DNA from 2 places in the Nocardioides humi genome. Region 1 is predicted to be linked to the other one. Evidence: riboswitches for the same ligand, from Rfam matches in the RefSeq annotation. Region 1 holds a riboswitch; the other holds the start of a gene.

What was found. A riboswitch is a leader RNA that binds a small molecule or an ion and turns the genes downstream of it on or off. The one in region 1 is predicted to bind glycine.
Region 2: another riboswitch for glycine. It lies ahead of gcvP (aminomethyl-transferring glycine dehydrogenase); the one in region 1 lies ahead of gcvT (glycine cleavage system aminomethyltransferase GcvT).

What each region holds. Positions count from the first base shown of each region.
Region 1 covers NZ_CP041146.1:5,655,417-5,669,397, forward strand. Annotated here, with positions in the region: gene FIV44_RS27290 (acyl-CoA dehydrogenase family protein) at 1-716, opposite strand, end outside; gene FIV44_RS27295 (oxygenase MpaB family protein) at 736-1,605, opposite strand; gene FIV44_RS27300 (TetR/AcrR family transcriptional regulator) at 1,658-2,254, shown strand; gene FIV44_RS33415 (diguanylate cyclase domain-containing protein) at 2,178-3,605, opposite strand; gene FIV44_RS27310 (L-serine ammonia-lyase) at 3,700-5,088, opposite strand; gene FIV44_RS27315 (serine hydroxymethyltransferase) at 5,138-6,415, opposite strand; gene gcvH (glycine cleavage system protein GcvH) at 6,417-6,788, opposite strand; gene gcvT (glycine cleavage system aminomethyltransferase GcvT) at 6,815-7,948, opposite strand; glycine riboswitch at 8,003-8,105, opposite strand; glycine riboswitch at 8,106-8,203, opposite strand; gene FIV44_RS27330 (helix-turn-helix transcriptional regulator) at 8,279-8,635, shown strand; gene FIV44_RS27335 (hypothetical protein) at 8,632-9,003, shown strand; gene FIV44_RS27340 (SDR family NAD(P)-dependent oxidoreductase) at 9,164-10,693, shown strand; gene FIV44_RS27345 (endonuclease/exonuclease/phosphatase family protein) at 10,777-12,027, shown strand; gene FIV44_RS27350 (UBP-type zinc finger domain-containing protein) at 12,049-12,399, shown strand; gene FIV44_RS27355 (endo alpha-1,4 polygalactosaminidase) at 12,399-13,151, shown strand; gene FIV44_RS27360 (phosphoketolase family protein) at 13,189-13,981, shown strand, end outside.
Region 2 covers NZ_CP041146.1:5,961,296-5,975,276, reverse strand. Annotated here, with positions in the region: gene pepN (aminopeptidase N) at 1-1,075, shown strand, start outside; gene FIV44_RS28795 (formate dehydrogenase accessory sulfurtransferase FdhD) at 1,072-1,893, shown strand; gene FIV44_RS30955 (hypothetical protein) at 2,213-2,737, shown strand; gene FIV44_RS28785 (DNA recombination protein RmuC) at 2,961-4,319, shown strand; gene FIV44_RS32895 (thioesterase family protein) at 4,575-4,889, opposite strand; gene FIV44_RS32890 (hypothetical protein) at 4,917-5,228, shown strand; partial or broken gene FIV44_RS33750 (acyl-CoA thioesterase domain-containing protein) at 5,147-5,320, opposite strand; gene FIV44_RS28775 (serine hydrolase domain-containing protein) at 5,424-6,737, opposite strand; gene gcvP (aminomethyl-transferring glycine dehydrogenase) at 6,734-9,571, opposite strand; glycine riboswitch at 9,652-9,742, opposite strand; gene FIV44_RS28765 (MerR family transcriptional regulator) at 9,767-10,366, opposite strand; gene FIV44_RS28760 (bifunctional nuclease family protein) at 10,508-10,978, opposite strand; gene ftsR (transcriptional regulator FtsR) at 11,037-11,723, opposite strand; gene FIV44_RS28750 (double zinc ribbon and FHA domain-containing protein) at 11,770-12,276, opposite strand; gene gcvH (glycine cleavage system protein GcvH) at 12,318-12,707, opposite strand; gene FIV44_RS28740 (DUF881 domain-containing protein) at 12,718-13,464, opposite strand; gene FIV44_RS28735 (small basic family protein) at 13,457-13,789, opposite strand; gene FIV44_RS28730 (DUF881 domain-containing protein) at 13,786-13,981, opposite strand, start outside.

The sequences.
Region 1 (13,981 bases):
TCGCCGAGGACGTTGGCCGCGGGGACCCGGACGTCGTCGAGGAAGACCTGGCTGGAGTGCAGGATGTTGCTGCCCATCTTGGGGATCGGCGTGTACGACAGCGTGCCGGCGGCCAGCGCCTCCTTCACGTCGACGAGGAACAGGGTGAAGCCGGCCGTGCGGGGGAGCCCGCGCTGCTTCGTCTCCGCGGCCGGGATGGTGCGGGTGACGGCGACCATCCAGTCGGCGTTCTCGACATTGGAGATCCAGACCTTCTGGCCCTTCAGGACGAACTCGTCGCCGTCGCGGCGGGCGGCGGTCGTGATCTCGATGGCGTTGCTGCCGGCGTCCGGCTCGGTGAGCGCGAGGCAGAACTGCAGCGTCCCGTCGGCCAGCCCGGGGAGGATCCGCTCCCGCTGTGCGGGCGTGCCGTGGCGGGTCAGCGTCATCGCGCCGAAGCCCGGCGTGGTGACGTAGAAGAAGGTGCCGGCGACGCCGCCGGAGGCGCACAGGGTCATGTTGGCGACGGCCAGCTCGAGCAGCCCCTGCCCACCGCCGCCGTACTCCTCGGGGATGCACAGGCCGAACCAGCCGCCGTTGCCGAGGTCGTCGAAGACCTCCTGGGGGAAGCGGTGCTCCTCCTCGCAGCGCGACCAGTAGGCGTGGTCGTACTTGGCGGCGACGGCGGCGACGCCCTCGCGGACGGCCAGGGCGCTCTCGGGCAGGTCGAAGTCCATCGGGTCGCTCCTCGGCGGGTCAGACGAGCCGGCGGCCGAGCCGGCGGCGCAGCCGCATGTCGGCGAGCCACAGGTTGAACGGGAAGGTGCGCAGGAACCGGGGGAGCCGGCGCTCGACCGCGCCGGCGGCCCGCAGCAGGCGGTCGAAGCGGCGCTGCTGGCGCGCGGTCCAGGGCAGGCCCATCGCCTCGCGGAACAGCGGCGGCAGGAAGCCGGTCGTCACGAACACCACGAACGGGCCGAGCAGGCGGAACGGCGGGGGGAAGTTGCGCAGCCGGGTCAGCTCCATGAGGTACGACGCGACCGCGGGGTCGATGTCGACCTCGGCCTCCGCGTCCGCCCAGTAGCGCCGGAAGGCCGCGCGGTCGGCCGGCCAGGCCTCCGCCGGCATCTGCAGCGTGGTGCCGAACCGGGCGCAGTGGGCGTAGAGCGCGTCGGCCTCGGCGCCGGGGAGCGGGCCGTGCATCCGCTCGATCATGTCGACGGTGCCGTAGTAGAGGCAGGCCGCGACCCAGGTCTGCAGGCGCGGGTCCATGGCGCGGTACTCGACCTCCTCGCCGGGCTGCGACACGACCTGCGCGTGCTGCCGGTTGACCTCCCTGCGGAAGGCGGCCCGGTCCTCGTCGGTGCCGAGCAGGGCGACGGCGAGGTAGGTGAAGGTGGTCCGGCCGCGCTTGAACGGCCGCCTCATGGCCGCGCCGTCGTGGACCCGGCTGTTCATCACGCCGTACCCGACGCCGGGCCAGCTCAGCTGCATGATCACGTTGGCCGGGCCGGCGAGGTGGGCGCCGATGCCCGAGACGTGGTCGCGCATGTCGAAGCCCGCGGGGACGGGGAGGTCGCGCGCCCGTCGGCCGGACGCGGCGGCCGGGGAGCCGGTGGTCGCCATGACGACCACGCTAGCCTGTTGTTGGCACTCTGCCAATAGTAGGGTGGCGGTCATGACCGAAGCCGCCCGCCGCCAGCGCCTGCCCCCGGACCAGCGCCGGGAGGAGATCCTGGTCGTCGCCGAGCGGCTGTTCGCCGAGCGGCCCTACGCCGCGGTGTCGACGACCGGGATCGCGCGCGAGGCCGGCGTCGCGCGGGGCCTGCTCAACCACTACTTCGGCGACAAGCGCGCGCTCTACCTGGAGGTCGTCCGGCGCGCGTCGCTGCTGCCGACGATCGAGGACGTCCCGCTGCCCTCCGGCTCGCTGACCGAGCGGGTCGACGCGGCCGTGCACTGGTTCCTCGGGTCCATCACCCCCGAGCGGGCGACCTACCTGACCGTGCGCGCGGCCGAGGGCGTGGGGGAGGACGTCGAGGTCCGCTCGATCCTCGACCAGGCCCACGACCTGGCGGCCGGACGCGTGCTGGAGATGGTCGGCGGCGATCCCGAGGACCCGGCCGCCCGGGCCGTCGTGCGCTCCTTCGGCGAGCTCGCCCGGGGCGCCATCCGCGAGTGGTCCCGCGAGGCCACGCTCACCCGCGAGCAGGCGCACCTGCTGCTGCGGGAGAGTCTGCTGGCGGTCGTGCGGCAGGTGCTGCCGCGGCTGTGAGCTTGGCGGCGTACATCGCCCGGTCGGCGGTCGCCAGCAGCGAGCGCGGCGTGCTCGTGTGGTCCGACACCGCGGCGCCGACGCTGGCGGTGATCCGGTCGTACGGCGCGTCGGACGCCTGCCCGTAGGGGTGCGCCACCGCCGCGCGGACCCGGTCGGCGAGCCCGGCCAGCTCCTCGTGCCCGGTCGCCCGGCACAGCACGACGAACTCGTCGCCCCCGAGCCGGGCCACCGTGTCGCCGGGGCGGATGACGCCGGTCAGCCGCCGGGCGATCTCCGTGAGCAGCAGGTCGCCCTCGTCGTGGCCCCAGGCGTCGTTGACCAGCTTGAACCCGTCCAGGTCGAGCACGAGCACGCCGACCGCTCCCGGCGGGTGCGCGGCGAGGGCCCGCTCCAGCTCGTCGTTGAGCAGGGCGCGGTTCGCGAGGCCGGTCAGCGGGTCGTGCCCGGCCAGGTGGCGCAGCTCGGCGATCAGCTCGTTGCGGGAGTCGCGGAACAGCGCGAGCGTCAGCACCACGACGGTCAGCGCGCCGACCATGCCCTGTGCCAGGAGCGCCTGCTCCTGCGGGGCGACGTCCTGGAAGGCGCCGCGGTCGAGCAGGGTCGCGCCCATGATCGAGATGCCGGAGGCGGTCAGGAAGAGCGTGCTCGTGGTGGTGGAGAACCGCAGCGAGACCCACATCGCCGGCAGCACCACGTTGAAGGCGTTCGGGTGGCCGGGATTGAGCCAGAAGATCTCGACGAACACGACCCCGGTCAGCGCGGCGCAGGCGAGCGCCTCCGCGACCCGGGCCACCGACAGCGTCGGGCGCCGCCACCGGGCGTCCCGGATGCGCAGCACCACCGCGACGCCGGTCAGCGCGGTCACGCCGTTGCGCACCGCGAACAGGGCGAAGGTGCGGACCAGGTCCGGCTGCCCCTCGTACGCGAACCAGGCGGTGGCGAGGACCGCCGAGGCGAGGGTGCCGGCGGTGATCGCCACGACCAGCCGCCGGAGGTCGACCGGCTCGCGGAGCGCGACCGGCCGGCCGCCGTACCGGAGGACGATCGCGGTGACCGCGGCCAGCGCGACGTTGACGAGCACGAACCAGGCGGCGAGGGGGAGCGCGGCGCCGGTCGTCAGGTTCACGCCGACGGTCAGCAGCGCGAGCGCGGCCCAGTGCGCCGCCGCCTGCGCGCGCGGCAGGCGGCTGGCGTGCAGGCCCCAGAGGACCGCGACCGCCGCCGCCGGCCAGGCCAGGGCCACGTCGCTGCCCTCGACCCGGGTGGCCCGGCCCACCAGGATCGCCGCGGCGTAGGCGAGCGCGAACCCCGCTCCCGGCAGCGCCGCGCGCGCGACCTGTCGTGCCATCGCTCGTCACGCCCTCGTCGACGGCTCCTCAGCCTGGATCCGTGGACCCAGGCTCAGGGGATCACATCGGCAGGGTGGAGGGCGACCCGAGGGTTCAGCACTCGATCACGTTGACGGCGAGCCCGCCGCGGGAGGTCTCCTTGTACTTGGTCTTCATGTCGCGGCCGGTCTCGCGCATGGTCTTGAGCGCCTTGTCCAGGCTGACCTTGTGCGAGCCGTTGCCGTGGATGGCCAGGCGGGCGGCGTTGATGGCCTTCACCGACGCGATCGCGTTGCGCTCGATGCAGGGGATCTGCACCAGGCCGCCGACCGGGTCGCAGGTGAGGCCGAGGTTGTGCTCGATGCCGACCTCGGCGGCGTTCTCGACCTGCTCGGGCGTGCCGCCGAGCACCTCGCAGAGGGCGCCGGCCGCCATCGCGCAGGCCGAGCCGACCTCGCCCTGGCAGCCGACCTCGGCGCCCGAGATCGAGGCGTTCGTCTTGGCCAGGATGCCGATCGCGGCGCCGGTGAGCAGGAACCGGACGATGCCGTCCTCGACCTGCTTCGGGGACAGCCCGGTCGCGGCGAAGCGCACCCAGTAGTGCAGGACGGCGGGGACGATCCCGGCCGCGCCGTTGGTGGGGGCGGTCACGACCCGGCCGCCGGAGGCGTTCTGCTCGTTGACCGCGAGCGCGAACAGGTTGACCCAGTCGATCACGTCGAGCGGGTCGGCGCCGGTGCCGTCAGCGGCGGTGAGCCGCGCGTGGAGCTCGGGTGCGCGCCGCGGGACCTTGAGCCCGCCCGGCAGCGCGCCCTCGCGGTGGCAGCCCTCCTCCACGCACGCCGCCATGACGCGCCAGATCTCCAGCAGTCCGGCGCGGACCTCCGCCTCGGTGCGCCAGGTCAGCTCGTTGGCGAGCATCACGTCGGAGACGCTCATCCGCTCGCGCTCGCAGACCGCGAGCAGCTCGCCGCCGGTGCTGAACGGGTACGGCAGCACGGTGTCGTCCACGACGACCCGGTCGGCGCCGACCTGGCTGTCGTCGACGACGAAGCCGCCGCCCACGGAGTAGTAGGTGCGGGCGCGCAGCTCCGCGCCGCCGGCGTCGTAGGCGGTGAAGACCATTCCGTTGGGGTGGGCGGGCAGGGACTGGCGGCGGTGCATGACGACGTCGTCGGCCTCGAACCCGATGACGTGCCCGCCGGCCAGCCGGAGCTCCCGACGGTCGAGGATCGCGGCCACCCGGGCGTCGTACGTCGTCGTGTCGGTCGTCGCCGGGTCGTCGCCCTCGAGGCCGAGGATCACGGCCTTCACGGAGCCGTGGCCGTGCCCGGTCGCGCCGAGCGAGCCGAACAGCTCGGCCCGCACCCGGGCGACCCGGGCGAGCTCGCCGTCGGCGGCGAGGGCCTCGGCGAAGGTCCGCGCCGCCCGCATCGGGCCGACCGTGTGCGACGACGACGGCCCGATGCCGATCGAGTAGAGGTCGAAGACGCTCAGCGCCACGGGATCACCGGCTCCTGGGTTCCATGCCTTCGACGGTACCGCCGCGCGGTCACGACAGCCCCGGGTACAGCGGATGGGCGGCGGCCAGCGTCGCGACCCGGTCGCGGAGCCGGGTGGCCGCGCCGTCGTCGTACGACGGCCGGAGGGCCTCGGCGATCACGTCGGCGACCTCCGCGAACGCCTCGGCGCCGAAGCCGCGGGTGGCGAGCGCCGGCGTGCCGATCCGCAGCCCGGACGTGACCATCGGCGGCCGCGGGTCGAAGGGGACCGCGTTGCGGTTGACCGTCAGCCCGATCCCGTGCAGCCGGTCCTCGGCCTGCCGGCCGTCGAGCTCGGAGTCGCGCAGGTCGACGAGCACGAGATGCACGTCGGTGCCGCCGGTCAGCACGGAGACGCCGGCGCCGGCGACATCGGGCCGGGTCAGCCGCTCGGCGATGATCCGCGCCCCCTCCAGCGTGCGCTCCTGCCGCTCCCGGAACTCCGGCGAGGCGGCCATCTTGAACGCGACCGCCTTGGCGGCGACGACGTGCTCGAGCGGGCCGCCCTGCTGGCCGGGGAAGACCGCGCTGTTGATCCTCTTCGCGAGCTCGGCCCTGCTCAGGATGACGCCGCCGCGCGGGCCGCCGAGCGTCTTGTGGGTGGTCGTGGTGACGATGTCCGCGTGGGGGACCGGGCTCGGGTGCAGCCCGGCGGCGACCAGGCCGGCGAAGTGCGCCATGTCGACCATGAGGTGGGCGCCCACGAGGTCGGCGATCCGGCGGAACTCCGCGAAGTCCAGCTGCCGCGGGTACGCCGACCAGCCGGCCACGATCAGCCTCGGCCGGTGCTCGAGGGCCAGCCGCTCCACCTCGGCCATGTCGACCCGGAGGTCCGTGTCGTCGACGTGGTAGGCGACGACGTCGTAGAGCCGGCCGGAGAAGTTGATCCGCATGCCGTGGGTCAGGTGGCCGCCGTGCGCGAGGTCCAGGCCGAGGATCGTGTCGCCGGGCTCGAGCAGCGCGAACATCGCGGCGGCGTTGGCCTGCGCGCCCGAGTGCGGCTGCACGTTGGCGGCCTCGGCGCCGAACAGCTCCTTGACCCGGTCGATGGCGAGCTGCTCGACGACGTCGACGTGCTCGCAACCGCCGTAGTAGCGGCGGCCGGGGTAGCCCTCGGCGTACTTGTTGGTCAGCACCGAGCCCTGGGCCTCCATGACGGCGACGGGGGCGAGGTTCTCCGACGCGATCAGCTCGAGCGTGCCCTGCTGGCGGGCGAGCTCGGCGGCGATGGCGGCATGGACGTCGGGGTCGTACGCCGCGAGCGGCTGGTCGAGCATCCGCTGCGTCATCTCAGGCCTCCACCAGCGCGTCGTAGGCCGCGGCGTCGAGCAGCTCGCCGGGATCGGTGACCCGGACGACGAACAGCCAGCCGGCGCCGAACGGGTCGCTGTTGACCAGGCTCGGGTCGGCGTCGACGGCGTCGTTGACCTCGACCACCTCGCCGGTCACGGGGGCGTAGAGGTCGCTGACGGACTTGGTGGACTCCAGCTCGCCGCAGGCCTCGCCGGCCGTGACGGCGCTGCCGACGGCCGGCAGGTCGACGTACACGACGTCGCCGAGGGCGTCGGCGGCGAACGCGGTGACGCCGACCCGGGCGGTGTCGCCGTCGGCGCTGATCCACTCGTGCTCGGCGGTGTACTGGAGGTGGGTGGGGTTGCTCATGGTGGGCTCCTGGCAGGTCGGTGAGGTCAGCGGGGGCGGGTGTAGAAGGGCAGGTCGACGACGTCGGCGTCCTCGAGGGCGCCGCGCAGCGAGACGGCGAGGCGGGTGCCGGGCGCCGCGAGGCGCGGCGGCACGTAGGCCATCGCGATCGGCCGCTCCAGCGTGGGCGAGGGGGAGCCGCTGGTGACCTCGCCGACCTCGGCGCCGGTCGCGGGGTCGACGACGGGGTAGCCGGCGCGGGGCGATCGCCGCCCGCGGGCCGCCAGGCCGACGAGCACCCGCTGCGGGCCGTCCTCCTCGCGCTTCGCGAGCGCCTCCCGGCCGACGAAGCCGCCGGGCTTGTCGAGGACGACGACCCGGCCGAGGTTCGCCTCGTACGGCGTGGTGGCGCGGGTGAGCTCGTGGCCGTAGAGCGGCATCCCCGCCTCCAGGCGGAGCGTGTCGCGGCACGCGAGGCCCGCCGGCACCAGTCCGTGCGGGTCACCGGCCCGCTGCAGCGCGGCCCACACGGCCGGCGCCTCGGCCGGCCGGCAGTAGACCTCGAAGCCGTCCTCGCCGGTGTAGCCGGTCCGCGCGAGCAGCACGTCGATGCCCGCGACGGTGCCGGCGTCGATGGCGTAGTACTTCAGCGACGGCACGTCGAGCGCGGTCAGCTCCGCGACGATCGCCGCCGACGCCGGGCCCTGGACCGCCAGCAGCGCCCAGTCCGCCGACGTGTCGCGGACCGTGGCGTCGTACCCCCGGGCGCGGGCGGCGAGCTCCGGCGCGACCACGGCGACATTGCTCGCGTTGGCGACGACCAGGTAGTGCTCGTCGGCGAGCCGGTAGACGACGAGGTCGTCGATGATCCCGCCGTCCTCGGCACAGATCATGGAGTAGCGGGCGCGGCCGACGCCGATCGCGGACGGCCGGCCCACGAGCGCGTGGTCGAGCGCCGCGCCGGCACCCGGCCCGGTCAGCTCGATCTCGCCCATGTGGGTGAGGTCGAAGAGGCCGGCGGTGGCGCGGACCGCGCGGTGCTCGGCCGTCTCCGAGCCGTAGCGGACCGGCATCTGCCAGCCGGCGAAGTCGGTGAACGACGCGCCGAGCGCGGCGTGGACGTCGTGGAGGAGGGTACGGCGCGGGGACGCCGCGGGGGACCCGTCGGGGTCGGTCGTCATGCGGGAGGCTTCCTCGTGGAGAGCGCGGCGGACGCCGCGCTCGTGGCTGGGTTGCCTCCCCGCTCTGTCATCGCTACCTGAGAGCTTCACCGCCCGGTCGGGCGGCTTGCACCGTGGGTGCGGGCCGGTCGATCCGGTCCGACTTTCCAGAGTTCGCCTCGACCCGGCGGTCAGGGTGCCTGAGAGATTCGTGGGGAGATTTGCTCCTTCGGCGCCCGGTCCTCGTGGGACCCGGGACTCTCCCGCCGGGGTTCGAACAGCGCGATGTTCAGTTGTCGGGCACGAGGGTAGCAGCGTGGGACGGTGTAGCGTATCGGCTACGCTTGGTCCATGAGGGATCTCGACGAGTTGGCCGGCCCCACCACCGCGGGCTACATCCGGCGGACCGCCGCCAACCTGCTCAAGGACGCCCGGATCCGCACCGGTCTCACCCAGCAGCAGGTCGCCGACGCCGCCGGCGTCCCGCGCTCGACGATCGCCCGGATCGAGACGGGCAGGATGCAGCCGACCATTCCCACCTTGGACACGATCCTGATCTCCATCGGCCTGGAGCTGCGCCTGCGGCTGGAGGTCTTCGACGACCACGACCGAGTGCTGGACCGTCGGGCGGCCGCCTATCCGGCCCGCCAGGCGGAGATCGACGCCGGCCTTGACGCATTCGTCGAGAAGTACCGACCCGCGATATGAGCGCCTTCCGTCCCGAGCCCATCCTGGGCGTCCTCGACGAGCACGGTGTCGAGTTCGTCGTGATCGGCGGCTATGCGGCGGTGCTCCACGGCGCGAGCCGGCCGACGTCCGACGTCGACGTGACGCCGGAGCGGAGCGGGGAGAACCTGGCCCGGCTGGCCGATGCGCTCGGTGCGCTCGAGGCCAAGATCCGCGTCGACGGTCTCGAGGAGGGCCTGCCGTTCTCCACCGACGCGACGGCGCTCGCCGGCATCTCGGTGCTCAACCTGACCACGAGGTACGGCGACCTCGACATCTCCATGATCCCGAACGGGACCGAGGGCTTCGACGACCTGGTGCGTGATGCCCGGCGAATTCCGGGTGGGTGAAAGTGAGCCGCGGATCGCGAGTCTCGCCGACGTGATCCGGTCCAAGGAGAGCGCGAACCGGCCCAAGGACGCCGAGGCCCTTCCCGAATTGCGGCGCCTGGCCATCGCGATCGCCGAGGCCGAGACGACCTGACCACGCCTGCGCACGTACGATCTGCCGGTGCCCAGCCCGTACTCCGTCGACCCCTCCGAGCAGCTGACCGGGATCGACCCCGACGAGCTGGCGATCACCCTCAAGGTCCTCGGCCAGCTCCCGCTGCTGCCGCCGGACCACGACGACATCCGCACGGTGAAGCGGGCGGCGTCGTACATGTACAAGCTGATCAAGAAGTCCCGGCGGGCCGAGATCCGGATGGAGCGGCAGCGCCACGACCAGGACATCATCGAGCGGACGGCGACCGGGTCCCGGATGCGGATCGACGACGAGACGGCCGGCATCCCGCTGGTCTCGACGGCGCAGGGCGCCTTCGCGGGGGAGCTGCTCACCGCCCGCGGGTGCTACATCTGCAAGGAGGACTTCACCCTCGTCGACGCGTTCTACCACTGGCTGTGCCCGCGCTGCGCCGCGATGAGCCACGCCAAGCGGGACCAGCGCACCGACCTCACGGGCAGGCGGGCGCTGCTCACCGGCGGGCGGGCGAAGATCGGGATGTACATCGCGCTGCGGCTGCTGCGCGACGGCGCGCACCTGACCATCACCACGCGCTTCCCGAAGGACGCCGTACGCCGCTTCTCCGCCCTCGAGGACTCCGGCGACTGGCTGCACCGGCTCAAGGTGGTCGGCATCGACCTGCGCGACCCGACCCAGGTCATCGCGCTGGCCGACGACGTGGCGGCCGACGGCCCGCTCGACATCCTGGTCAACAACGCCTGCCAGACGGTACGACGCCTGCCCGGCGCCTACTCCCACCTGATCGAGGGCGAGTCGGCCCCGCTGGAGGCGCTGCCCGGCGGCCGCGACCTGCCCGAGATGGTGACCTTCGACCGGATCTCGGAGGCGCACCCCGCCTCGATCGCCGGTGCACTGGAGGCCACCGCCGTGGCCCACCACGAGGGCGAGTCGCGCGAGTCGGCGCTGGCGGCCCACAACGCGGCGTCGATGACGGCGCTCGCCCTCAAGGCGGGCAGCGCCTCCCTGGAGGCGCACCTGGCCGGGACGGCGGTCGACGCCGGCGGCCTGATCCCGGACGTGCAGGCCAACAACTCCTGGACCCAGGTGGTCGACGAGGTCGACCCGCTGGAGCTGCTGGAGGTGCAGTTCTGCAACTCCATCGCGCCGTTCCTGCTCGTCTCGCGTCTGCGGCCCGCGATGCGGGCGGCCGTGGCGGCGGGTGCGCGCCGCGCCTACGTGGTCAACGTGAGCGCGATGGAGGGCCAGTTCTCGCGCCGCTACAAGGGCCCGGGCCACCCGCACACCAACATGGCGAAGGCGGCGCTCAACATGATGACCCGCACCAGCGCGGGGGAGATGTTCGAGACCGACCGGATCCTGATGACGGCGGTCGACACCGGCTGGATCACCGACGAGCGGCCGCACCACGAGAAGCTGCGGATCGCGGCCGAGGGCTGGCACGCCCCGCTCGACCTGGTCGACGGCGCGGCGCGGGTCTACGACCCGATCGTGCGCGGCGAGGCGGGCGAGGACCTGTACGGCTGCTTCGTGAAGGACTACCAGCCCTCGCCCTGGTGACCCCGGGCGATCGCTGCAGCGGTTCTGTCATCAATTTTGGGGATCGACCTGCGCTTGGTGGGGGATTGCGAGAAAGTGGGCTCATGCCCCCCTCCGTGTACCGCCGTGCTGCCCGCTGCCTGCTCGCCCTCCTGACCGCGCTCGCCCTCTCCCTGGGCCTCCTCGGGTCCGCCGTCCCGGCGCAGGCCGCCGGGAAGCCCGGCGCCCCGTGGGTCTCGGGCCAGCAGGTGCAGCGAGGGGGCGTGACGGTGAGCCTGGACTGGGACCCGGTCGCCGGCGCGACGGGATACGGCGTGCTGGTGTCCACCGCGGGACCGGACGTCTACCCCGGCGACGACCCGCAGCGGCTCACCGTGACCGCCGCCGGGGCGCACGCCGACATCGCGGGCCTGGCCCCCGGGACGACGTACTGCTTCGCGGTGACGGTCAACGGCAACGGCGGCCCGCGCTCGTGCAAGGTCACCCCGCCGCGGGACCGCGCGGTGACCGCGACCGCCCTCGCCACCACGGTGGCGACGTTCAACGTCGGCTGCGGCTCGAAGAAGAACTGCAACAAGGGCTGGAAGTGGAAGAAGCGCCAGAAGAAGGTCGTCAAGAGCGTGAACCGGATGAACGCCGACGTGATGGTCTTCGTCGAGGCGCACCTGGCCCACAAGTACGGCAAGAAGAAGCGCCTGCTCGGCAAGGTGATGAAGAAGCGCGGCTACGCCCTCGCCTGCCGGACCCAGATGAGCAAGAAGCGCCAGCTGTTCAGCCAGGTCGTCTACGTGCGCTCCAGCGTCTACGCCGTGGTCGACCCCAAGCAGAACAGCAAGGGCACCCGGTTCAAGATGTTCAAGGACCGCAACCACGGCTACTGCCACGCCCTCGTCCAGCACCGCGCCACCGGCCGGCAGATCGCCGTCGCCGCCCTGCACCTGCGTGACGGCAGGGACGACGCCAAGCGCCAGGCCGAGACGTCCTACGTGCTGGGCCAGGTCCAGGCCAGGTTCGCGGGGCACCCGATCGTGCTGATGGGCGACTACAACTCCCACCGCGGCCGCGACCGTCGCGGCGAGAGCGACACGCCGCGACGGGTCCTCGAGGCCGCCGGCTTCGCCGACTCCAGCGACATCGCGGCGTCGCTGACCCTGCCCTACCTGAACTCAGCGCAGGGGTTCAAGGTCAACCCGCCGCGCTCGTCGACCTGGCCGACCCATGTCGACCGGATCTTCGTCTCGCCGGGCATCACGGTGCCGAGCTGGGAGAACCTCGCCCTGCTCGCCGGCAACAAGTACGCCACGCCGATGGCCTCCGACCACAACCCGGTGAGGGCGACCTTGTACATCCCCTGAGCGGTTCCTAGTGTCGGGGGCATGGGCGAGGAGACTCCTGCGATCGCGACCGACGTCCCGCCGAGCGGCCCGGGCTGTGCGGAGTGCACGGCGGCGGAGGGCTGGTGGGTGCACCTGCGGCGGTGCGCGGCCTGCGGGCACGTCGGCTGCTGCGACAGCTCGCCGGCGCAGCACGCCTCGGCGCACTTCCGCGACACCGGGCACCCGGTCGTCCAGTCCTTCGAGCCGGGCGAGGACTGGTTCTGGGACTACGCGAGCGAGGACTACGCCACCGGGCCGGACCTGGCCGCGCCGGCCAGCCATCCCGCCGACCAGCCGGCGCCCGGCCCGCGCGGTCGGGTGCCGCTGAACTGGCGCGAGCTCATCCACTGATGCCGGCGGCGCTGCTGCCCGTGCTCGGCCTCGTGCTCGCCCTGGGCGCGGGCCCGGTGGTGACGCCGCCCCCGGGCGGCGTCGACGTGGACTACCAGCTCGGGGGAGCCGTCGCGCCCGCGCCGAACGTCGGCGTCGTCGTCCGGGACCGGCGGGCGGCGCCGGAGCCGGGCCGCTACAACGTCTGCTACGTCAACGGCTTCCAGACCCAGCCCGGCGAGCGGCGGATCTGGCGCCGCCACCCCGGCCTCGTGCTGCGCGACCGCGGCCGCCCGGTCGTCGACGAGGCGTGGGACGAGCGGCTGCTCGACATCCGCACCGCCGCGAAGCGCGAGCGGCTGGCGCGGATCGTCGGGCGCTGGATCGACCGCTGCGCCCGCGACGGGTACGACGCCGTCGAGATCGACAACCTGGACTCCTTCTCGCGCAGCCACGGCCTGCTCCGCCCGCGGCACGCGAAGCGGTTCGCCCGGCTGCTGATCGCCCGCGCCCACGCCGCCGGCCTGGCCGTCGGCCAGAAGAACTGGGCCGGCCTCGACGGCCGCCGGCTCGGCTTCGACTTCGCGGTGGCCGAGGAGTGCGGCCGCTACGACGAGTGCGGCCGCTACGTCGCGTCGTACGGCGACCGGGTGCTGGTCGTGGAGTACCGCCGCCGCGACTTCCGCCGTGCCTGCGCGTCGTACGGCGACCTGCTGGGCGTGGTGCTGCGCGACCGGGACCTGCGGCCGGACGGGCGGCGGGCATGGTGTTGACGAAGGTGCCGACGAAGGCGCGGACAGGAGGGACCGCATGACCGAGGAGCACGAGCTGGGCCGCCTCGACGCCTGGTGGCGAGCGGCCAACTACCTGAGCGTCGGGCAGATCTACCTGCGCGACAACCCGCTGCTGCGGCGGCCGCTGGAGCCGGAGGACATCAAGCCCCGGCTGCTCGGCCACTGGGGCACCACGCCCGGGCTGAACCTGGTGTGGACCCACCTGCACCGGCTGATCCGGGAGCGCGACGTCGACGCGATCCTGCTCGCCGGGCCCGGGCACGGCGGTCCTGCCGCCGTCGCCAACGCCTGGCTGGAGGGCACCTACTCCGAGGTCTACCGCCACATCGGCCGCGACGAGGCCGGGATGCGCCGGCTCTTCGCGCAGTTCTCCGCGCCGGGCGGCGTCCCGAGCCACGTCGCGCCCGAGACGCCCGGCTCGATCCACGAGGGCGGCGAGCTCGGCTACGTGCTCTCCCACGCCTACGGCGCCGTCCTCGACAACCCCGATCTGGTCGCGGTCGCCGTCGTCGGCGACGGGGAGTTCGAGACCGGCCCGCTGGCCGCCTCCTGGCACGCCGACAAGTTCCTCGACCCGGTCGCCGACGGCGCGGTGCTGCCGGTGCTGCACCTCAACGGCTACAAGATCGCCAACCCGACCGTGCCCGCCCGGATCCCGCGGGAGGAGCTGCTCGCCCTGCTCCGCGGCTACGGGCACGAGGCGCTGACCGTCGAGGGCGACGACCCGCTGGACGTGCACCGGCAGCTGCTGGCGGCGATGGACGCCGCCCACGACCGGATCCGCGAGATCCAGGCCGCGGCGCGCGACC
Region 2 (13,981 bases), 310 kb from region 1:
CGGCGTGGTCCGTCGCACCTCTCCGGCGGCACATCCCGCCGACCGGCGCCACGAGATCGAGGTCGCCGTCCACGGGCCCGACGGCTGGACCCGGCAGGCGCTCGTCGTCGACGGCCCGGCGACGCCGCTCGCCGTCGGGGACGCGCCGGTGCTCCTCGACGCGACCGAGACGACCTGGGCGGTGAGCCCGCCGGACGCCGCGACCCTCGCCGCCCTGCCCGGGCTCGCGCCGACGATGACCGATCCGCAGCTGCGCGCCACGATGTGGAACAGCGTCCGGCTCGGTCTCTTCGAGGGGGTCGTCCCGCTCTCCCGGATCGCCGACCTGCTCGCGACCGCTCCCCCGGTCGAGGACACCTCCGACGGCGCCCGCAACCTGCTGCCGTGGGTGCTCGACACCGTGCTGCCGCTCGCCCCGGCCGGGACGACCGAGCGCTTCCATGCCGCCGTGCGTGCCGTCGCCGAGGCGGCGGAGCCGGCGTCCGAGCTCCAGCTGTCCGCCTTCCGGGCGACCGTGCTGTCCGCGGCCGATCCGGGCGAGCTGGAGCGCTGGGCGGCCGGCGCGGACCTGCCGGAGGGCGTCGCCGACGACAGCGACCTGCGCTGGAAGGCACGGCGCCGGCTGGCCGAGCTCGGCGCCACCGACCGGGCCGCCCTCGACGCCGCGCTCGAGGAGGAGCGCAGCGGGTCCACGACCGTGCACCACGCCCGGGCCGTCGCGTCGCTGCCGTCCAGTGAAGCCAAGGAGTTCGCCTGGGCCCGGGCGACCGGCGAGGTCTCGGTGCCCAACTACGAGGTCAAGGCGGCCGGCATCGGCATGTGGCAGGCGGGACAGCGCGCGGTCACCGCGCCCTTCGCCGAGGCCTACTTCGAGCGGCTCGGTGAGATCGTCGCCGCCCATCAGGGCTGGGTCCAGGGCGACGTCGTCGAGGCGTTCTTCCCGATCACCCACCTCGACGACGCGACCGAGGCGGCCGCGGCGGCCGCCCTGGAGCAGGACCTCCCCGGCGCCGTACGACGGCGGCTGGCCGACCGACTGGACGAGCTCCGCCGACGGCGGGCGGTGCTGCCGTGACGGAGGTGAAGGCCCGGCGGCCGGGACCGACCACGCGGCTGCGGGTCGAGGAGCACCGGGGCGACGACGTACGCCGGCACGAGGACCGGGTGCTCACCGAGGAGCCGCTCGAGATCCGGCTCGCCTGGCCCGGCTCCCCGGCGCGGCGGGTGTGGACGACGCTGCGCACCCCCGGCCACGACTTCGAGCTCGCCGCCGGCTGGGTGCACCACGAGGGGCTCGGCCGTCCCGCCGGCGTCGCCTACTGCACCGACGTGGAGCTGCGCCCCGAGCAGGAGTTCAACGTCGTCACGGTCACCCTGGCGGAGCCGCCGCCGCGGGTGCCGAGCCAGCTCGACGCGCTCAGCGCGGGCTCGGCGGCCTGCGGGGTGTGCGGCACCGACGAGGTGGACGAGGTGCTGGCCCGCCGGCCCTCGCTCCCCTGGTCGGGGCCGCTCCCCTCCGGCGACCTGGTCCGGGCGCTGCCGGACCTGATGCGCCCCCGCCAGCAGCTCTTCGAGCGGACCGGCAGCGCCCACGCGGCCGGACTGTTCACGGCGGACGGGTCGCTGGTCGCCGTCCGGGAGGACGTGGGCCGGCACAACGCCGTCGACAAGGTGGTCGGCTCCCGGCTGCTCGCCGGCGCGGCCCCCGCGGAGGCGGCGCTGGTCATCAGCGGCCGGGCCGGGTTCGAGCTGGTCCAGAAGGCGGTCGCCAGCGGCATCGGCGCCCTCGTCGCGGTCGGCGCCCCGACCGGTCTCTCGGTCCGGCTGGCCGAGGCCGGCGGGCTGGCACTCTACGGCTGGACCAAGGGCGAGCGGACCGTCCGCTACACCTGACGTCCTCTGGCTTGTGACCTATGTGCGTCGGTGGAAGCGGATGTCCGCTGGGCAGCATCCGGTGGTCGTGGGCGCGGTCGTGGATGCGGTGGTGATGGTGTGAGCAGAGGCTGATGGTTGGCGAGATCGGTGGACCCGCCGGTCGACCAGGGGTGGAGGTGGTGGGCCTCGGTCCAGGCGGCGGGAATCGTGCAGCCCTCGGCTCGGCACCGCCGGTCGCGTAGCCGTAGCGCCCGCCGCTGGGCCCGGGTGAACAGCCGCTGGGCCCGCCCGGCGTCGAGGATCTCTGCGTCTCCGCCGAGTACGACGGGGATGATCGATGCCTGACAGGCCACTCGGCGGCCTCGCACGCCAGTGCTGGGCCGAGGTCGGCGGGCAGCTCCTCGACGGCCGCAACGATCACCTGCGCCTGGGCTCGCGACACCCCGCCCGTCCGCATGCCGTCCGCCACGCCCGTCCGCCGTTCCAGGGCCTTGGCCAAGCGCAGCTCGGCACGGGTGGCCATGGGGTCGGCCTGGGTGACGTGGGCCAGCCAAGCCGCCACGTCCCGAGCGCCGTGGGCGTCGGCGACGTCATCGCTCGCAGCCAGGATCCGGGCCTTGAGTTCGGCGACCTGGGCCTCGATCCGACCGAGCTCGACCAGCGCAGTCTCCTTCTCCGCGACCGTCATGAACACCGGCTGCGTGTCTGCCAACCCGGCCAACGCGCCGCGCATCTCGGCCGCGGAGCCCACGATCGGATGCGGCGCAACCAGAGTGGCGACCGACACGACCGCCCTCCTTCGAGCAGCGCGGACCCAGGAACCTTCAACGGGTCCTCACGTCTCGTGGGCAGGCACCTGTGAGGAGAGGCGACCACGCCTGTGCGTGGTCGAGCCGGAGCCATCAGCCGCACGAGGAGTGTTGCTCCGGCCTCGTCTTATGGGAACATACGTTCGAAATATAGGTCAAGCGCGTCTCCGACAATCTCGGCAATCTCGGGAACGCGGCCCCTCTCCTCCGGCTGCGATTCCTCGCCCGACGGCGTGCCCGTCGGGTTCTGTCGCACCCTCCTGTTTGACTGCTCCCATGGCCATCCTCCTCGCGCTCCTCGTCGGTCTCCTGCTCGGCGCAGGGGTCGGCTGGGCGGTGCGCCAGGCCACCACGCCGGCGCCCGAGCCGGCCCCCGAGGTCGAGGACCCCGCGCTCGCCGAGGCCCGTCACGAGCTCGCCCTGTCCCGGCTGCGGGCCGAGGAGGCGGAGGCCCGTGCCGCTGTCGAGGCCGAGCTGGCCAGCGCCCAGGCGAGGGTCGACCAGCTCCGCGAGGCGGTCGAGGAGGCCCGCGGGCAGTACCGCGCCCTCGTCGAGCAGCAGCGCCAGGCGCAGCGTGAGCGGGAGCGCGGCGAGGCCGGGCAGACCCAGGTCCTCAAGACGCTCACGCCGGTGGTCGAGCACCTCCGCTCGATGCAGCAGAAGGTCGACGAGCTCGAGAAGGCGCGGGTGCGCCAGCACACCGAGCTCGCCACCCAGATCAAGCACACCCAGCGCTCGGTCGAGGACTCCCGCAAGGCGGCCGACACGCTCGCCTCGGTGCTGAAGAACAACGCGGTCCGCGGTGCCTGGGGCGAGACCCAGCTGCGCACCCTGGTCGAGACCGCCGGCCTGCTCAACCGGGTCGACTTCGACCTGCAGCACTCTGTCGAGGCCGACTCCGGCGCCCGCCGTCCCGACATGGTGATCAACCTGCCCGGCGGCAAGCAGATGGCGATCGACGCGAAGGTGCCCTACAACGCGTTCATGGACGCCCAGCGCGAGGGCATCGAGCCGGAGGTGCGCCAGCGGCTCCTCGAGGACCACGCCCGCAAGGTGCGCGGCCACGTCGACGCGCTGGCGCGCAAGGGCTACTGGACCGGCCTCGCGGTCAGCCCGGAGTTCACGGTCGCCTTCATCCCCAACGAGCAGCTCCTCAACGCCGCGCTCGAGGTCGACCCGTCCCTGATGGAGCACGCCTTCTCCCACGGCATCGTCCTCGCCACCCCCACCAACCTGTGGGGCATGCTGAAGACCGTGGCGTTCACCTGGAAGCAGGAGGCGCTCACCGAGGACGCCCAGGTGCTCTTCGAGCTCGGCCAGGTGCTCTACCGGCGCATCCTCAAGCTGTCCGAGCACGTCGACAAGCTCGGCCGCTCCCTGCAGCGCAGCGTGAAGGACTACAACGCCTTCACCGGCTCGCTGGAGCGCTCGGTCCTGCCCGCCGCCCGCAAGCTCAACGCGGCCGACCCGATCGCCACGATCCCCGCCCCGAAGGAGGTCGAGGAGTCCCCCAAGGCGCTCACCTCGAGCGAGTTCTCCGCGCTCGCCGACCTGGAGCGCGAGGAGCTCGCCTTCGACTTCGACCTGCCCGGCACCGTCGACGCCGAGATCGTGGACGACTCCCAGGCGGGCTGAATCGGCCCGGGTCCGAGGCGGGCTGAGTCACGCCCGGGCGATCTCGCCGACCCGCCTGTCCGCGCGGCACCGGGTCGGGCCGTCCGTCCGGCCGCCTCCGGCGCCTACCGGGACACCCCGCGCGGCTCGGAGCGAGGACCCCGCCGTCGGCGCCTCTCGGCCGCGGACACGGAATGCCCCGCAGACGCCGACGGCACCCCGACATCGCCGCGCGGGGTGTCCCGTCCGGCGCCTGCGGCGCCCGGCCGGACGGCCTCAGGCGGTGCCGCGCGGCTCCACGCCGGCGGAGAGGTCGACCGTGCGGCGGGTGTTGGCGAGCGAGGTGACCGTGGCGGTGCCGATCGGGCCGGTGCTGTCGAAGACCTCGGCGGTGCCGACCGCGATCCCGTCGGCCGCGACGTGGTCGGTCGCGCGCAGCCCGAGCCGGCTGCTGTCGGGGAGCCGGCACAGGGCGAGGTCGATGTCGGTGTTGATGTGCTCGACGCCGCGGTCGCCCCAGTTGGTGACCATGCTGGTGGCGTCGGCGATCGACGCCACGGCCTGGAACGGGGTGCACTCCTCGCCGTACACGATCGGGATGGCGGTCTGCCAGGTCTGGTGCCGGCCGGCGTTCTGGTGGTCGCCGAAGCTGTCCGACCAGGGGCGGCGCTGGCGAAGATCGGGACGTGGTGCTCGCCGGGCTCCGGCAGCAGGGCGGCGGGCGGAGGCGTGGGCCGCTCCCCCGGAGCCGACCACACCTGGCCCGGTGCCGCCGCGGAGGACGCCAGGAAGGTGGCGCCCGCCCGGGCGACGACCTCGCCGTCCTGCTCGACCACGGCGTCGAGCAGGACCAGCCGCGGTCCCTCGCGCACGATCCGGGCCGAGGCGGTGGTCGTGGTCATCCGGGCCGGCCGGAACAGGTCGACGTGATAGCGCGCCGGGACCAGCCCGGTCCGCCCGGCGTCGATGACGGCGTGCTCGAGCGCCCGGGCGAGCAGCCCGCTGACGGCCACGCCGTGCATCTGGTCGTCGCGCCACAGGCTCTGCGCGAGCGGCAGCGGGTCGAAGCCCGCCTCGGACAGCTGGAACCAGGCGAACTGGAACGTGTTCTCGTCCACGGGAGCATCATGCCCGGTCCGGTGGCGCCGCCGGCGCAGGACCCCCGGGGATCGGCGCGTCCGGGTCGTACGGGCTCCGGGTCCACACGAAGGTCGCGCACTCCAGGTGGCCGACGCTGCCGTCGGCACGTCGGCGCAGGTGCAGGCTCTCGCCACGGTGGTAGCCCACGGTGCCGACGAATCGGTCGCCGTCGAGGCGGAACCGGTCCTCGACCGCCCCGGTGCGCAGGTCCCGGACGACGAGCTCCGAGCGGACCCATTCCAGGCCGAGGGCGGTGTTGCCCCAGAACCACACACCCAGGACGTCCACGACCGGCGCCGGGAGCGGCCGGGCCGACGGCTGCCACGGCTCGTCGACCGGGACCGGCGACGACGGATCCAGCAGCACCCACGGCACGCCGTCGGTGTCGAGCCCGGTGGTGGCGTTCGCGAGCACGGCGACGGCGTCGCGGGTGTCGCGATCGACGAACAGCGACGCCTGGAAGCCGGGCATCGAGCCGGTGTGGCCGACCAGGGTGCGCCCACCGGAGCGCAGCACCCGGAGCCCGAGCCCGTAGTCGGCTGCGAGGGCGCTCGGCGTGGCCATCTCGGCCAGCGTCGCCGCGGCGAGGACGTCGGGATGGCCGGTCGCGAGGAGGTCCGCCCAGCGGAGCAGGTCGCCGACGGTGCTCCACAGCTGCCCGGCCGCCGCCATCGCGCCGGTGTCGGTGTGCGGCTCGGCGCTCAGGGTGTGGGCGAAGTGGTCGACGCTGCGGCCGGGCGCGTGGTCCTCCGGCGGCCGGTACGACGTCCGGGTCATGCCGAGCGGAGCGAGCAGCCGCTGCTGCACCACCTCCCACCACGACGCCCCGCGGAGCCGAGCGACCACCTCGCCCAGCAGCGCGAAGCCCAGGTTGGAGTAGTGGTAGTACTCCCCCGCCGCGGCCACCCGGCCGGAGCCGTCGTTGGCGGCCGTCAGCGCGGCGAAGGACCCGCCGTCGACCCGCTCCCACCACGGCCCGGCGGGCTCGCTCTGCAACCCGCCGGTGTGGGCAAGCAGCTCCCGCAAGGTGACCGACCGATAGCCCGTGTCCGGCACGAACCGCCCGATCGGGTCGTCGAGGCCGAGCCGGCCCTCGTCCCGCAGCTGCAGCACGAGCACCGCGGTCAGGGTCTTGGTGATCGAGCCGATCCGGTACGCCGAGTCCGCCGTGATCCCCGGCAGCACCGAGACGCAGCCCGACCAGACCGGCTCTCCGTCGCGGGCGACCGCCGCCGACACCGACGGCAGCCGGCCGGCGCCCTGGAGCGCGGCCAGCGCGTCGTCGTACGGAGCGCTCACTCGGCGTAGGCGTCCAGCGGTGGGCAGGCGCAGACCAGGTTGCGGTCGCCGTAGGCCTGGTCGATCCGGGCCACCGGCGGCCAGTACTTGTCCGGCGTGATGCCGGCCGGGAAGACCGCGATCTCGCGGGAGTACCCGCGGTCCCAGTCGCCGACGAGCGCGCGGGCGGTGTGCGGCGCGTGGCGCAGCGGCGAGGCGTCGACGTCCCACTCCCCCGCGGCGACCCGGTCGATCTCGCCCTTGATCGCGATCATCGCGTCGCAGAACCGGTCCAGCTCGGCCAGGTCCTCGGACTCGGTCGGCTCCACCATCAGGGTGCCGGCGACGGGGAAGGACATGGTCGGCGCGTGGAAGCCGTAGTCGATGAGCCGCTTGGCCACGTCGTCGACGGACACGCCGGTCGCGGCGGTGATCGGGCGCAGGTCGAGGATGCACTCGTGGGCGACCAGCCCGGAGTCGCCGCGGTAGAGCACCGGGAAGTGCTCGCCGAGCCGCGCGGCGACGTAGTTGGCCGACAGCACCGCGACCGCGGTGGCACGGGTCAGGCCCGCGCCGCCCATCATCCGGATGTAGGCCCACGAGATCGGCAGGATGCCGGCCGAGCCGAACGGTGCGGCGCTGATCGCGCCGGTGCCCTCGCGGCGGTCCGCGTCGGGGTGCAGCGGGTGCGTCGGCAGGTACGGCGCCAGGTGGGCGCGCACCGCGACCGGCCCGACGCCCGGGCCGCCGCCGCCGTGCGGGATGCAGAAGGTCTTGTGCAGGTTGAGGTGCGAGACGTCGCCGCCGAACCGGCCGGGCGCGGCGTAGCCGAGCAGCGCGTTGAAGTTCGCGCCGTCGATGTAGACCTGGCCGCCGTGCTCGTGGACGACATCGCACAGCTCGGTGATGGTCTCCTCGTAGACGCCGTGGGTCGACGGGTAGGTCACCATGATCGCGGCGAGGGTCTCGGCGTGCTGCGCGCACTTGGCGCGCAGGTCGTCGAGGTCGACGGTGCCGTCGTCGTTGGCCTTGACCACGACCACCTTCATGCCGGCCATCACCGCCGACGCCGGGTTGGTGCCGTGGGCCGAGGACGGGATCAGGCACACGTCGCGCTGGCCCTGGCCGTTGGCGCGGTGGTAGTTGCGGATGGCGAGCATGCCGGCGTACTCGCCCTGGGCGCCGGCGTTGGGCTGGATCGAGACCCGGTCGTAGCCGGTCACCTCGGCGAGCCAGCCCTCGAGCTGCTCGATCAGCTGCCGGTAGCCGTCGGCGTCCGCGGCGGGCACGAACGGGTGCAGGTTCGCGAACCCGGCCAGCGAGATGGGCTCCATCTCGGTGGTCGCGTTGAGCTTCATGGTGCACGAGCCGAGCGGGATCATCCCGCGGTCGAGCGCGTAGTCGCGGTTCGAGAGCCGCGCGAGATAGCGCAGCATCGAGGTCTCGTTGTGGTGGGTGTTGAACACCGGGTGGGTGAGGAAGTCGGTCGTCCGACGCTGCGCGTCCGGGATGCCGGCCAGCGGCTCGGTCGCGGCCGGCGCCACACCGAGGGCGGTGTGCAGCGCGCGCAGGGTCGGCGCGCCGGCGGTCTCCCCGAAGGAGATGCCGACGACGTCCTCGTCGACCTGCCGCAGGTGCACGCCCTCGGCCCGCGCGGCCGCCACGATCTCGCCGGCGCGCCCGGGGACCCGCACCTGCAGCGTGTCGAAGAAGGTGTCGCCGACCAGCTCGAAGCCGGCGCGGCTCAGTGACGCGGCGGCACGGCCGGCCAGCGTGTGGATGTCGCCCGCGATCGCCTTCAGCCCCTCGGGGCCGTGGTAGACGGCGTACATCCCGGCGGTCACGGCGAGCAGCACCTGCGCGGTGCAGATGTTGGACGTCGCCTTGTCGCGGCGGATGTGCTGCTCGCGGGTCTGCAGCGCGAGCCGGTACGCCGGGCGCCCCTCCGCGTCGACCGAGACGCCGACCAGGCGGCCGGGCAGCTGCCGCTCCAGGCCCTCGCGGACGGCGATGAAGCCGGCGTGCGGGCCACCGTAGAAGAGCGGGACGCCGAAGCGCTGCGCCGAGCCGACGACCACGTCGGCGCCGAGCGTGCCGGGCGCCTCGAGCAGGGTGAGCGCGAGCAGGTCCGCGGCGACGACCGCGAGGCCCCCGCGCTCGTGCACGGCCTCGACGACCGGCCGGATGTCGGCGACGCGGCCGGACGCCCCGGGGTACTGGACGAGCACACCGGACACCTCGCCGTCGGGCAGCCCGGCCGACAGGTCGGCGACGACGATCTCGATGCCGAGGCCCTCGGCGCGGGTGCGGACCACGTCGATGGTCTGCGGGAGCGCGTCGGCGTCGACGACGAACGGACCGGAGGCCTTCCGGTTGGCGCGGAAGGCCAGCGCGACCGCCTCGGCGGCCGCCGTACCCTCGTCGAGCAGCGACGAGCCGGCGGTGGTGAGCCCGGTCAGGTCGGCGACCATGGTCTGGAAGTTGATCAGCGCCTCGAGCCGGCCCTGCGAGATCTCCGGCTGGTACGGCGTGTAGGCGGTGTACCAGCTCGGGTCCTCCAGCAGGTTGCGGCGGATCACCGCGGGCGTCACGGTGGCGTGGTAGCCGAGCCCGATCATCGCCTCGCCGGGGACATTGGCCGCGGCCAGCGCCCGGAGCTCGGCGGCCGCGGTCTCCTCGTCGACGCCGGCGGGCAGGCCGAGCGGGTCGGTGGACCGGATGGACTTCGGCACGGCCGCCTCCATCAGCGCGTCCAGGGACGGGTGACCGAGGCGGTCGAGCATGGCCTCGACCTGGGCGTCGTCGGGACCGATGTGACGCCGGACGAAGGGGGCAGAGTCGAACGGTGCGCTCATGAGCAGGCAGGCTTCCTCAGGGATCGAAGACTTTCGAGCCCTCCCCCTCTGTCAGCGCGTCATCGCACCTTCAGAGTTGCCTGCTCCGCACGGTCCTGGCGCCTGAGAGGTTCCGGGGAGGGATTGCCCCTTCGGCGCAGGCACGGGGCCTGACTCTCCCGTGCAGCATCGACAGCGGGTACAGCCTACAGGCAATCAGCCGACACTGCGGGCGGCACGGCGCGCGGCGAGCTCGTCGCCGGCGACCGGGACGTCGGGGTCCGCCTCGTTGGCGTGCTCGCTCGGCAGCTGGGCCAGCGTGCCCTCGATCTCGCGCCAGACGCCGCCGATGGCGATGCCGAACACGCCCTGCCCGCCCTGGAGGAGGTCGATGACCTCGTCGTTGCTGGTGCACTCGTAGACCGAGGAGCCGTCGCTCATCAGGGTGACCTGGGTGAGGTCGTCGGTGCCCCGCTCGCGGAGGTGGCCGACGGCGGTGCGGATCTGCTGCAGCGAGATGCCGGCGTCGAGGAGCCGCTTGATGATCTTGAGGATCAGGATGTCGCGGAAGCTGTAGAGCCGCTGCGAGCCGGAGCCCTTGGCGCCCCGCACGCTCGGCTCGATCAGGCCGGTGCGGGCCCAGTAGTCGAGCTGGCGGTAGGTGATGCCGGCGGCGTTGCACGCGGTGGGGCCGCGGTACCCGAGGTCGCTGGGCAGCGGGGAGACGTCGTCGGTGAAGAGGAGGCCCTGCTCCTCGGCGGCAGCAGTCGCCGCGGTCGCGTCCTGACCGACCTTCTCGGGCTGCTGCTCGTTCACGGATCCTCCAGGTCGCGGCATTGCACTGCTGTGGTTTCGACTCCCTCACGGTACGGCCGCCGTGTCGGGCCGGTCAAAGACGTGGCCGGGCGTGTCGCCGAAAACCCTCATCCTCAACCTGAGGCTGAGGTCCGGTCCGGGTCAGCCCTCGGAGCCGAAGTCCTCCGGCGAGACATGGTCGAGGAACTCGCGGAACGCCTCGACCTCGTCCTCCTCCTCGGCCGGCGCCGCGAGCCCCGCCTCGGCGAGCACGTCGTCGGCGCAGTAGATGGTGGTGCCGGTCCGCAGCGCGAGCGCGATCGAGTCCGACGGCCGCGCGCTCACCTCCACCCCGGAGGCGAACACGAGCGTCGCGTAGAAGACGTTGTCGCGGACGTCGGTGATCCGGACCTCGCTCAGCTCGTTGCCGGTCGCGGTCAGCACGTCCTTCATCAGGTCGTGGGTCAGCGGCCGGGGAGGGACGACGCCCTGCTGGGCGAAGGCGATGGCGGTCGCCTCGACGGCGCCGATCCAGATCGGCAGGTAGCGCTCGCCCCCGACCTCGCGGAGCAGCACGATCGGCTGGTTGGACGGCATCTCCACCCGGACACCCATCACATCGACCTCGCGCATGGAGCCAGCCTACTTCGGTCCAGGTCGTCGAGGAGCCGAGGCCGGATCGGGACGCGGGTCAGATGCGCCGCAGCCCGGCCTTCACCAGGGTCGCGTGCAGGCGCACCGACAGCGCGGCGATCTCGCTGACCGCCTCCTCGGCACGCGCGCTGGCGCCGGCGTCGCGCCCCTTGCGCGGGGCGACGACCTGCTCGATCAGGCCGACCTCGCGGTCGGCGGCGGTCCGGAAGGCGCGCAGGTGCCGGGGCTCGATGCCGTAGTCGGCCAGCTCCCGCGCGGTCTGCGCGATCACCAGCGCGTCGGTGTCGTAGTGGCCCGTCGGGGACGGGCTGACGAGGGCGAAGGACTCGAGCTGCCCGAGGAGCTCCTCGTCGATCTCGGCCACCTTGACCAGCTCCTTGCGCGAGAGCCGCACCCGGTCGGTGCGACGGAACGACTCGGGGGCGGGCAGGCCGTCGGCGCCCAGGGCGACCGTGGGCACGGTCGGCACGACCGGCTCGGGCTCGGGCGGCGTCAGGCCGCGGTCGATGGCGTCGAGGTGCTCGCCGATCACCTTGAGCGGCAGGTAGTGGTCGCGCTGCATCCGCAGGATGTAGCGCAGCCGGTCGATGTCGCTCTCGGAGAACTTCCGGTAGCCGGCGGGCGTGCGCTCGGGCTTCACCAGCCCCTCCGCCTCGAGGAAGCGGATCTTGGGGATGCTGATGTCCTCGAAGTCGGCACGCAGCCGGTCGAGCACCTGCCCGATGTTGAGTCGCGGCTCCCGCTCCCCCGAGCGACGGCAGCGGTCATGCTCAGGCGCTCTCGTGTCCCGCGAAGAAGACCAGGCGGTACTTGCCGACCTGGACCTCGTCGCTGTCCTTGAGCTGGACCTTCTCGATCCGGTCCCGGTTGACGTAGGTGCCGTTGAGGCTGCCGGCGTCCTCGACGGTGAAGATGTCGCCGTCGCGCCGGAACACGGCGTGCCGGCGCGAGACCGTGACGTCGTCGAGGAAGATGCCGCTCTCCGGGTGGCGCCCGGCGGTCACCTCGTCGGCGTCGAGCAGGAACCGGCTGCCCGAGCCCGGCCCCTTCTGGACGACGAGCAGGGCGTGGCCGACGGGCAGGGCGTCGACGGCCGCCGCGTCCACCGGGCTCAGGGCCCGGTCGGAGGTCTCGACGCGCTCGCCGCCGCCGAACTGGATCGTCGCGGTCGCATCGGTGACCGGGGCCTGCTCGGCCTCGGCCAGGCGGGTCCCGCACTGCGAGCAGAAGCGGGCGTCATCGGGGTTCTGCCGACCACAGGCGGTGCAGAACGGCATCAGGGGGCTCCTCACGGTGGGTCTGTCTCGAACCTACCGGATCAGGTGTCGAGCTGGGCCTCGTACGCGGCGGCGTCGAGCAGGCCGTCGAGGTCCTGTCCCTCGGCCGGCACGACCTCGAAGAGCCAGCCGGCGCCGTACGGATCGTTGTTGACCAGCTCGGGGGTGGCGTCGAGCGCCTCGTTGACGGCGACGACCTCGCCGGTGACCGGCGCGTAGACGTCGCTGACCGACTTCGTGGACTCCAGCTCGCCGCAGGAGTCACCGGCGCTGACGGCCGCGCCGACCTCGGGGAGCGAGACGTAGACGATGTCGCCGAGCGCGTCCTGGGCGTAGTCGGTGATGCCGATCCGCACCGACCCGGCGGCCTCGCCGGGCTGACGGAGCCACTCGTGCTCGACGGTGTACTTCAGGTCCGGGGGGTTCGTCATGGCCGGAAGGCTACTGCCCCTGGTCCGGAACGGCATACGAAGGCCGGTCGCGGCGTACGACGGCCTCGATGTCGACCGTCGACTTCTCCTCGACCTCGACCTCGGCGCCGTCCTCCTCGAGCTGCATCTTCGGCCCGGACGCGAAGGTGACGGCCTGCGCGAGCGCGCCGGGGTCGCCGATCGCGACGATGACGTACGGCGCCTCGACCCGCTCGCCGTCGACCAGGAAGCCGCCGTCGACCTCGGAGAACGACGTCTGCGCGACGACCCGGACCGCGCCGTTGATCTCGATCGCCTCGGCGCCCACCGTGCGCAGCTCCTGGATCGTGTCGAGCAGCGAGCCGAGCCGGACCCGGCCGTCCTCCTCCTCGATCCGCACCCGGATCCCCGGGCCGGTCACGGGGACGATGCCGGCCAGGATGTTGAGGTCGGCGATCTCCTTGTCGGCCTGGTCGATCGCGGTCTGGCGCCGGGTCACGTCGTCGCGCAGCCCGCCGGCGACCTCCTCGAGCCGGTCGATCTCGGCCTCGGTCCGCTGCCGGGTGCCGGCCAGGCCGTTGAGCAGGTCGATCAGCTCCTGCTCGCGCAGGCCCGCATAGGTCTCGTCGGTGCCGGCGGTCCGCACCTGGATGACCGCCCCGAAGCCCAGCACGGCCAGCAGCAGCCCGGCGACCACCTGCCGGCGCGAGGGGCGCAGCAGCGCCTGCCGCAGCCGGTCGGCGGGCGTGACGGGTACCTCGGCCTCCGGCTCAGGCATGGAAGATGTGCCTCCGGATGGCGGCGACATTGGTGAAGATCCGGATCCCGAGCACGACGATGACGCCGGTCGACAGCTGGCCGCCGACGCCGAGGCGGTCGCCGAGGTAGACGATGCCGGCCGCGATCACCACATTGCTCAGGAAGGACACGACGAACACCTTGTCGTCGAAGATCCCGTCGAGATAGGCGCGCAGCGCGCCGAAGACCGCGTCGAGCGCCGCGACGACCGCGATCGGGAGGTAGGGCTCGACCGAGCCCGGGACGTCGGGCTGGAACACGAGGCCGAGGACCACGCCCACGACCAGTCCGAGCACCGCGATCACGGCACCTCACCTCCACGGCTCTTGGACTTCTCCTGCTTGTACTCCGCCGACCGTAGCTGGCGCAGGGCGCCCGGCGCGGCAGGAAGGTGGAGGTCGTCCACATTCTCCATGTCGTGCTCGAAGCCGTACTGCCCTGCCAGCTGGAGGAAGCGCAGACCGCTGCGGGTCTCGACGAACGCCGACGCGAGCGTG